DNA from 2 places in the Micromonospora cathayae genome. Region 1 is predicted to be linked to the other one. Evidence: riboswitches for the same ligand, from Rfam matches in the RefSeq annotation. Region 1 holds a riboswitch; the other holds the start of a gene.
What was found. A riboswitch is a leader RNA that binds a small molecule or an ion and turns the genes downstream of it on or off. The one in region 1 is predicted to bind S-adenosylmethionine.
Positions count from the first base shown of each region.

Region 2: another riboswitch for S-adenosylmethionine. It lies ahead of PVK37_RS24695 (aminotransferase class V-fold PLP-dependent enzyme); the one in region 1 lies ahead of thrC (threonine synthase).

Region 1 is NZ_CP118615.1:816,870-821,601, forward strand. Features, by position in the region: gene PVK37_RS03830 (hypothetical protein) at 1-324, shown strand, start outside; gene PVK37_RS03835 (GNAT family N-acetyltransferase) at 263-1,285, opposite strand; gene thrC (threonine synthase) at 1,597-2,883, opposite strand; SAM riboswitch class I at 2,895-3,030, opposite strand; gene PVK37_RS03845 (A24 family peptidase) at 3,177-3,920, shown strand; gene PVK37_RS03850 (Flp family type IVb pilin) at 4,263-4,457, shown strand; gene PVK37_RS03855 (hypothetical protein) at 4,534-4,686, shown strand; gene PVK37_RS03860 (TadE/TadG family type IV pilus assembly protein) at 4,683-4,732, shown strand, end outside.
Region 2 is NZ_CP118615.1:5,592,381-5,597,112, forward strand. Features, by position in the region: gene PVK37_RS24685 (hypothetical protein) at 1-347, opposite strand, end outside; gene PVK37_RS24690 (LLM class flavin-dependent oxidoreductase) at 525-1,544, shown strand; SAM riboswitch class IV at 1,608-1,727, shown strand; gene PVK37_RS24695 (aminotransferase class V-fold PLP-dependent enzyme) at 1,774-3,015, shown strand; gene PVK37_RS24700 (M23 family metallopeptidase) at 3,065-3,706, opposite strand; gene PVK37_RS24705 (glycosyl hydrolase family 18 protein) at 3,751-4,732, opposite strand, start outside.

The DNA.
Region 1 (4,732 bases):
CAGTACGCCTGGCTCGGCCCGCTGTTCTGGCCGGCGTACTGGCTGGCCTGCGCCTGGTCGGTCGCGTTGACCGGCGGGTACGGCGGCAGGAACGTGTTCGAGCGGCGGGCCGGCCTGGCCGCCGGCGGATATCCCGAGCCGGCCCTGCGCCCGTGGCTGGCGGCCCTGCGGACCCGCCGGCCCGGCGGCGACCAGCGGGCCGCTGGCAGCCAGCGGGTCGACGGCTGTCACCAGGCCGGCGGTGCCGCGCTGGCGGCGGTGGTCAGAAGTCGAGCTGCCACTCCATCCAGGCGTCGACGGCCCGGAAGCCCATCTGCTCGTTGACCGCGATCATGTAGGAGTTGCTGGCCGCGTTCCAGGTGTCGATCACCCGGAGCTGGGGCTCGTGGGCCAGCGCGTACCGCAGGTTCTCGATCTTGCAGAGCAGGCCGAGCCGGTGGCCCCGGTGCTCGGGGTCGACGATGGTGATCTGCTGGAAGGACTGCCACGGGAGTTCGGTGGGGTGCAGGTCGAGCATCGTCCAGGCGACCACCCGGCCGGTCGCCTCGTGCAGGACGCCGTGGTGGTAGGCGCGTCGCCCCCGGGCCGCCAGGACCCGTTCGGTGCCCCGGATGCGCTCGGCGTCGACCCGGTCCGGCTCCATGGTGAGGTCACCGAGAGGCGCGTCCAGGATGAGCCGGCTGTCGAGGTAGGCGACGTCGTCGAGGTACTCCTCCGGCGTGGTCTCCTGCCAGCAGACCGTGCGGTAACCGGCCGCCCGGTTGCAGGCGTCGGCCACCAGGGCGTCCAGGGCGGCGTGGTCGAGGTTGGCGATCTCCAACCGGCGGCGGACCTCGGGCAGGGCCGGTTTGGCACCGACCGTGGCCGCGAACCCACGGCCGTGGTCCGGCCGGTACACGCCCCCGGGCAGCGGGCCGACGGTCGGCCCGATCAACCGTTTACGGCCCAGCTCACGCAGCGTCCGGATGGCGTACTCGAGCAGCGCCCGGCCGAAACCCCGGCGCCGGTACGCCGGGTGCACCACCAGTTCGACACCGGCGTTGTCCGGATTCTCCAGGTGGGACATCCGTAGTTCCAGGTATCCGACGGGTACACCGTCGAGCGTCGCCAGGGCGGACCGCTGTTCCCGGCCCGGCATCGGGTGTCGGAGCAGGGCCGCGAACTGTACGTGGGTACGCGGCGCGAAGTCGGGTACGTCGACCATGCGGGCGGGTTCGGTCACCTGGAGGGCCGCGTCGATCGCGGCCGGATCGGACGGGTCGAGGGGCGCGATCACGAGGCTCATGCCGACGAGGGTGCGGGACCGACAGCAAACGGGCCAGCGATTTTCATCGCCGGCCCGGGAAGCTTGGTCGGGAGGGACGATCGCACAACGCCTCCGGCGTTGGGTCGTAAGGCTTGAAAAGTCTCCGGCGAACGCCCTCCCGCACGAAGCATCTTGCGCCCGTCCGGTTGCTGCCGTCAAGTCCTCGGCGGGGGGTTTTTCGTACCGTGGGCGAACGGTCGGTTACCCGACGGATCGACCCGATCCCCCGTTCGGGCGAGTCGACACGCCCGACCGGCCAGTCACCCGGACTCCGGCAGGACGATACCGGGTCAGCCGAGCAGACCGGCGTCCCGGGCGGCCCGCAGCGACGGCCGGATCCGGTGGGTCGGCCCGACCTGGCCGGCGACCGCGTCGATGGTCTTGAGCCCCTCGCCGGTGTTGAAGACCACCGTCTCGGCGGCCGGGTCGAGCCGACCGGAGGCGACCAGCTTGCGCAGGACCGCCACGGTCACCCCACCCGCCGTCTCGGCGAACACCCCGGTGGTGCGGGCCAGCAGCCGGATACCGTCACGGATCTCGTCGTCGTCGGCGTACTCCATCCAGCCACCGGTACGGCGTACCGCCTCCAGGGCATAGAGCCCGGCCGCCGGGTCGCCGATGTTCAGCGACTTGGCGATGCCGGTCGGCTTGACCGGGGTGATGGTGTCGGAGTCGGCGTGCAGGGCGGTGGCGATCGGGTTACAGCCGGCCGACTGCGCGCCGAACACCTTCCAGCCGCCGGCCGGGGCCTCGACCAGGCCGATCTCCACCAGCTCGCTGAACGCCTTGTCGACCTTGGTGAGCAGTTCACCGCTGGCCATCGGGATGACCACCTGGGCCGGGATCCGCCAACCGAGCTGCTCGGCGACCTCGTACCCGAGGGTCTTGGAGCCCTCGGCGTAGTAGGGGCGGACGTTGACGTTGACGAAGGCGGTGTCCTCGAACTCGTCGGTCTCGACCAGCTCACCGCAGAGCCGGTTCACGTCGTCGTACGAGCCGTCGATGGCGACCAGCTCGCCGCCGTACACGGCGGTGGTGACCACCTTGCCCTGCTCCAGGTCGCTGGGGATGAAGACCACCGAGGGCACCCCGGCGCGGGCGGCGTGCGCGGCCACCGAGTTGGCGAGGTTGCCGGTCGAGGCGCAGGCGAAGCGGGTGAAGCCGAGCGCACGGGCGGCGGTCAGCGCCACCGACACGACCCGGTCCTTGAACGAGTGGGTCGGGTTGGCGCTGTCGTCCTTGACCCAGAGCGGGGCGGTGATGCCCAGCTCGGCGGCGAGGTTGCCGGCGGCGACCAGCGGGGTCAGTCCCGGGTCGAGGGTGACCCGGGTGGCCGGGTCCTGGCCGGCGGGCAGCAGGGCGGCGTACCGCCAGAGGTTCTGCGGGCCGGCCTCGATCTGCTCGCGGGTGACCCGGGCCAGCGCGGCGGTGTCGTAGTCGACCTCCAGCGGGCCGAAACACTCGTAGCAGGCGTGTTGGGCGGCCAGCGGGTACCGGGCGGAACAGGCGCGACAGACCAGGGCGCGGGCGGGGCTGGTGGTGGTGTCGATGCCGGGGGCGACGGTCGTCGACGTCATGTCGAGGAGTCCTCTCATCTTTCCCCGCATCGCACCGTGCGGCGGGGACGGATTTGGCACCTGCCCCGCTCGGCGCTCAGCTCTGAGCACGCGGGGTGGTTGCCGGGGCGTCGTCGGGCCGTATCCCTCAGCCCCTCTGGATGAGGTATGCAGTTGTACGGCCGAGTCTACGAGCGCGCCCGGCTCCTGCCGAGCCCTCTTCCCACGGTGTGAGCCAGCCCGCACCGTCCGCTCAAAACGATCATGACGTCGCCGGCCTCCGGCGCGCCGCCGATGGCGATAGGGTGCGGCGCATGTCGGCGGTGGTGGTCGGGGCGGCGGCGCTGGGGTGTGCGGTGGCGGGCGCGTTCGTGCCGACGGTCGCGTACCGGTTGGCGGTGCCGTACGGCGAACCGGCACGCCGGGAGTGCACGGAGTGTGGCACCCCGTTGGCACCGGGCCTGCGGGGCTGGACGGCCGGCCCTGACTGCGGGCACCGGACGTCGGTCTCCCGCTGGCTGACCGCCCCGGTGGCCGGGCTGGCCGGTGGACTGCTCGGCGCGGCGCTCGGTCCGGTGGCCGTGCTCCCGCTGTTCCTGGCCCTCGCGGTGCTCGGGGTGCTGCTGGCCGTCGTCGACGTGGCCTGCCACCGGCTGCCCGACCAGGTGGTGCTGCCGGCGCTGGCGGTCACCCCGGCGCTGCTCGCAGTGGTGGCCCTGGTCACCGGCGGGTGGGACGACTGGCTGCGCGGGCTGCTCGGCTGTCTGGCGGTCGGCGTGCTCCTCACCGGCCTGGTGCTGCTGCCCGGTGCCGGTTTCGGTTTCGGGGACGCGAAGGTCGGCGCGCTGCTCGGCTGGTATCTGGGCTGGCTGGGCTGGGACGCGGTGGTGCTGGGCGTGGTGCTGCCCTGGGTGGTGAACGCCCCCGTGCTGCTGGTGCTGCTGGCCGTCCGGCGGGTCGGCTGGCGGTCGAAGGTGCCGTTCGGGCCGGCCCTCCTGGTCGGCGCCCTGCTGGCCGTCCTGGCGGTCGGCGGCTGGCCGACCATCGCGGCCGGCTGAGCCGACCATCGTGACCCGCTGAGCCGACCATCAGCCCTGGTCAGGCCGACCAGCGCGGGCGGCCGGACCGACCATCGGCCCCGGCCGGACCGACCATCCCGGGCGGTTGAGCCGAGCATCGGCGCAGGTCAGGCCGACCATCTTCTTGACCTGGACTGACCGGCCGCGACGCCGATCCGTTCATCACGCCGGGATGAGCCGATGGAAGGTGACCCGCGCCGCCCGAAGCATGTTCACATTCCGTTGCCACCGCCACTGATCCCCTGCATAACCGCAGGTAACAGCTTTGCGCCTGGTTACTCATCGTCACCCCCGCGGGTGTTCTGGGAGAGGAAATCCGTAGTGAACAAGCTCGTGTCGAAACTGCGCCGCCGCGACGACGGCGCGACCGCCGTCGAGTACGGACTGCTCGTCGCGCTGATCGCGGTGGCGATCGCCGCCACCGTCTTCCTGCTCGGCGGTGCCCTGGACGACAAGTTCACCGACGCCAAGGACTGCGTCACCAACCCGTCGGACGCGGCGTGCAGCACCAGCTAGGAACCCGCTGACCCGTCGGATCAGGGCCGGGGGGCGGGCCACCACCCGTCCCCCCAGCACCGGAGCGAGGAGCTTCGTGGACAAGGTTCTCCGTGGTGACGAGGGTGCCACCTCCAGCGAGTACGCGCTGCTGGCCGCCTTCGTCGCGGTGGCGGTGGCGGTGGCGGTGCTGCTCTTCGGCGAAGCGGTGCTCGGTCTGTTCGTCTCCGCGAACGAGACACTGCGGTGAGGCCGGGTGCGCGCGGAACGCCGACCGGCCGGACGACCGACCCCGA
Region 2 (4,732 bases), 2.4 Mb from region 1:
GGCAGGGCGAACAGGGGCGTACGCAGCTGCGGCCCGGCCACCTGCCACAGCGGGCGGTAGTTGCGGCGGTCGGCGACCAGCCACCGGCCGGTACGCCGTTGCAGCTCGAACGCCTGGGTGAGGATGGCCGCGTGCGCCTCCTCGGCGACCTCACCGACCACCCGGGCCGCGACGATCAGCCCGTCGTCACCGGCCAGCAGTCCGGTGACCGCCGCGACCTGGTCGGCCACCGGGGTCGGTACCCGTGCCCCGAAGTGGTGCCGGACCTGCTGGAGCAGCTGTTCCTGTCGGGCCGGGTCCTGCTGGACCGGTTGCTGCCCACCCAGTATGCGCCGGAGCCATTGCATATCGCCTCGTCTCAGCAGCCTCCTCGGAAGGCCGCAATCTAGCACCCGACCGGCCGTGGTGGACGGTCCGACCCGGACCGGTCGGCCCCGGCGGTCCGGGTCGCCGGCCACCACGACCCGAGAAGGCGGTAAATCCGATAGATTTGATAGGGCTTACCATCTCGCCAGGAGGAAGACGTGCCCACACCCGCGACGCCGCTCGGAAAGCTCGGTTTCCTCACCATCGGCCTGTTCGACGAGACCGATCCGCGCGCCGGCCACGAGTCGACCCTGAACCTGATCGAGCTGGGCGAACAGCTCGGCTTCGACAGCGCCTGGGTACGCCACCGTCATCTCCAGTTCGGCGTCTCCTCGCCGGTGGCCGTCCTGGCCGCGGCGTCGCAGCGGACCCGACGCATCGCGCTCGGCACCGCGGTCATCCCGCTCGGCTGGGAGAACCCGCTCCGGCTGGCCGAGGACCTGGCCACGGTCGACGTCCTCTCCGGCGGGCGGCTCAATCCGGGGGTCAGCATCGGTCCACCGGCGCACTACGACCGGGTCCGGCAGGCGCTCTACCCGGACACCGCAGACGTCGAGGACTTCAGCTACACCCGGGTACGCCGGCTGCTCGACCTCATCGCCGGCAAGCCGGCCAGCGACTTCGCGGGCGTGGAGGGCTTCGAGACCTACTCCGACCGGGTGCAACCGCACTCCCCCGGCCTCGGTGCCCGGATCTGGTACGGCGCGGGCAGCCTCCGGTCCGCACGCTGGGCGGGCGAGCAGGGCCTGAACCTGCTCACCAGCAACGTGGTGAAGGCCGAGGAGTCGACGGACTTCGCCGAGATCCAGGCGGCGCAGATCAGGGCCTTCCGCGCCCACCACCCGGACGCCGCACGGGCCCGCGTCTCCCAGGGGCTCGTCGTCATCCCCACCGACACGGCCACTGCGGCCCAGCGCGACAAGTACGCCCGGTACGTCCACCGCCGCACGCCGCGCACGACGGCGCCCCAGGGACCGGCCCGGATGATGATCGCCCCGGATCTCCTCGGCCCGGCCGAGCTGATCGCCGAGCGCCTGGCCGCGCACGCCGGGTTCCGGGAGAGCACCGAGGTCACCTTCGCGCTGCCGTTCACCTTCGACCACGCCGACTACGTCCAGATCCTCACCGACATGGCGACCCGGCTCGGTCCGGCGCTGGGCTGGCGTCCCGCCGGCTGACCCGCGCGCCCGGCCGGACACCGGGATTCCCCGGCAGGTGGCCGGGTCGTATGCTTGTCGGCAGGTCACGAGCGCCAGCGTGAAGCCCCGGCTTGCTGGCCGGCAACCCTCGTCGAGTTCGCGGTGGGGTGCCCCGGGTGATGACCGGGCCCAGCCCCGTCCGGTGCTGGGCAAGCGCGGACCCCGTCCCGGTGCTGTCACCCGGGGTCCCCGGACTCCGGAGGTTGTCGTGTCCGTCGCCCTGCTGACCCCGCCCGTGGCCCGACCGCTCGACGTGCTCGGCGTACCCGGTCAGGTGAACCTCGACCACGCCGCCAGCGCGCCCTGCGCCCGGGTCGCCGCCGACGCCGTGGCCGAGCTGCTGCCCTGGTACGCGAGCGTGCACCGGGGCGCGGGCGCGCTGTCCCGACGCTGCACCCTGGCGTACGAGCAGGCCCGGCAGACGGTCGGTGACTTCTTCGGTGCCCGCTCCGACGACCACGTGGTCTTCACCCGCAACACCACGGACGCGTTGAACCTGCTGGCGCGGGCCCTGCCGGCCGGGACCACGGTGGTCACCTTCGCCGGCGAGCACCACGCGAACCTGCTGCCCTGGCCGCGCCGGTCGGTGCGGCTGCCGGTGCCGGCCACCCCGGGCGAGGCGGTCCGGGCCCTGGCCGCGGCGCTGACCGAGCTGCGGCGCGCCACCCCGGCCGACCTGCCGGTCCTGGTGGCGGTGACCGGGGCGAGCAACGTGACCGGGGAACGCTGGCCGGTGGCCGAGCTGGCCCTGGTCGCCCGCCGGCACGGTGCCCGGATCGCGGTGGACGCGGCCCAGCTCGCGCCGCACGCCCCGGTCGACGTGGCGGCGCTGGGCGTGGACTACCTGGCCGCGTCCGGGCACAAGCTGTACGCGCCCTTCGGGGCCGGGGTGCTGGTCGGCCGGGGTGACTGGCTGGACTCCGCTCCGCCGTACCTGGCCGGTGGTGGTGCCACCAGCCACGTCGGCGCGGCCACCCACGACGTACGGTGGGCCGTCGGGGCGGCCCGGCACGAGGCCGGCACGCCCAACCTGCTCGGCGCGGTCGCCCTGGCGGCGGTGTGCGCGGCGCTCTCCGCCGCCGACCGGGCCGCGCTGCACGTCCGGGAGCAGGCGCTGCTGACCCGGCTCCGGGACGGGCTGGCCGCCCTGCCCGACGTGGTGGAGCTGCGCACCTTCGGGCCGGACGCGCCACGGGTCGGCATCGTGTCGTTCGTGGTCGCCGGGCGGGACTCGGGCGAGGTCGCGGCGGAGCTGGCCACCGGGTACGACATCGGGGTCCGCGACGGCCTGTTCTGCGCGCATCCCCTGGTCCGGCGGCTGCTGGCCGGGGCGGCGGCGCGCAGCGGACGCACCGACCTGCCACCGACCGCGCTCCGCGCCAGCTTCGGACTCGGCAGCACGACCCAGGACGTGGACCGGCTGCTCACCGCGCTCGCGGCGTTGACCTGAGCGACCGGCGGCGGGGCGGCCGACGGCGGCGACGGGGCTCCGTCCGGGCTCAGCCGGGGCAGTTGTTGCTGGTCCGGCGGACGGTGTACTCGCGGTCGTCCCGGGTGATGCCGGACGGTTCCCCGTCGAAGTACGTCTCCACCTTCTCCCAGCCCCGGCGCTGCTCGTAGTGCAGGTGTGGTGCGCCGGAGTTGCCGGTGCTGCCCAGCCGGCCGATCTGCTCGCCCTGGGCGACCCGCTGCCCCTCGCGCACCAGCGGGGGTTCCAGCAGGTGCAGGTACTGGGTCTCCCACCGGCCCCCGTGGTCGATCTTGACCCAGTACCCGCCGCCCCGGCCGCGCGGCCCGTCCGGGTTCTCCGGGGTCCGGCCGCCCAGCGAGCCGTTGATACCGGCGACGGTGACCGTGCCGGCGGCGGACGCGAGCACCGGCCGCCCCCATGCCTCGCCGTCGAGGGGGAACAGGTCGACGTCGTAGTCGTCGTGCCCGGGATAGGTGCCGAGCTGCCAGTTCTCCCCGCAGGCGACCGGGAGTTGGAACAGCGGTCGCGGGCCGGGCGGCAGCAGCATCGGCACCACGACCACCGCGAGGGCGGCCAGGGCGGCCACCGCGCCGAGCGCGAGCACGACGCGCAGGACTCGGTGGCCGCCACGACGGTGGGAACGCGGACGGATGGGGTGGCCGGTCGTCACCCTGCCAACAATGACAGACCCGGGACGGTCCGCCGTCCCGGTGGTCAGGCCGGCAGCCGCCAGACCTGGTTGGCGCCACCGAAGCAGTCCCAGATCTGGAGCCGGGTGCCGTTGGCGGAGCTGTTGTCGGTGGCGTCCAGGCACCTGTTCGACGCCGGGTTGCGCAGGGTGCCGTTGGCCTGGGCCTGCCAGACCTGGGCGCCGGTGCCGTTGCAGTCCCACAGTTGGATCTTCGTGCCGTTGGCGGTGCCGGCGCTGGTCACGTCGGCGCACTTGCCGAGGGCCCGGAGGGTGCCGTCGCCGCCCACGGTCCAGGTCTGCGCGGCGGTGCCGTTGCAGTCGTACAGCTGCACGGCGGTGCCGTTGGCCGAGCTGGCGGCGGCCACGTCCACGCACTTGCCGCCGATACCGGTGATCGGGCCGGTCCGGCCGCCCGGCGGCGGGGTGCCGCCGCCCAGGACGGTGTCGTAGATCGCGCTGACCAGCGACGTCGAGCCGGTGGTGTCCTGGCTGAGTTCCCAGTTCATCATGCCGCCGGCGTTGGCCAGCGCCCACTGGGTCTTGCGCTTGACGGTCGGTACGCCGTTGTAGCACTGCTGGACGCCGCCGACGGTGGTGCAGTCCCGGTTGGCGTTGGCCGGGTCCATGCCGACCAGCGCCGAGTAGGTGTAGTAGCCGGGCCGGCTGTAGAAGGGCACCCCGAGGACGGCCTTGCTCGCCGGCAGGCCACGGGCCTTCCAGCCGTTCACGGCGTTGATCGACCAGTCGTAGTTGGCGTGCGGGCTGCCGCCGTCGTACGCCATGATGTTGAGCCAGTCGACGTAGCCGAACACGGCGGTCGGCACGCCCGAGGTGTAGTAGCCCTCGGCGACGACCGCGGCGGTGAGCAGCTTGCCCCGGCTGCGCAGGGCGCTGCTGAGCTGTTGCATGAGCAGGCTGTAGTTGGTGGCCGAGGCACCGGGGTCCGGGTACTCCCAGTCCATGTCGACGCCGTCGAGGTTGTACTGGTTGACGAAGTTGACCACG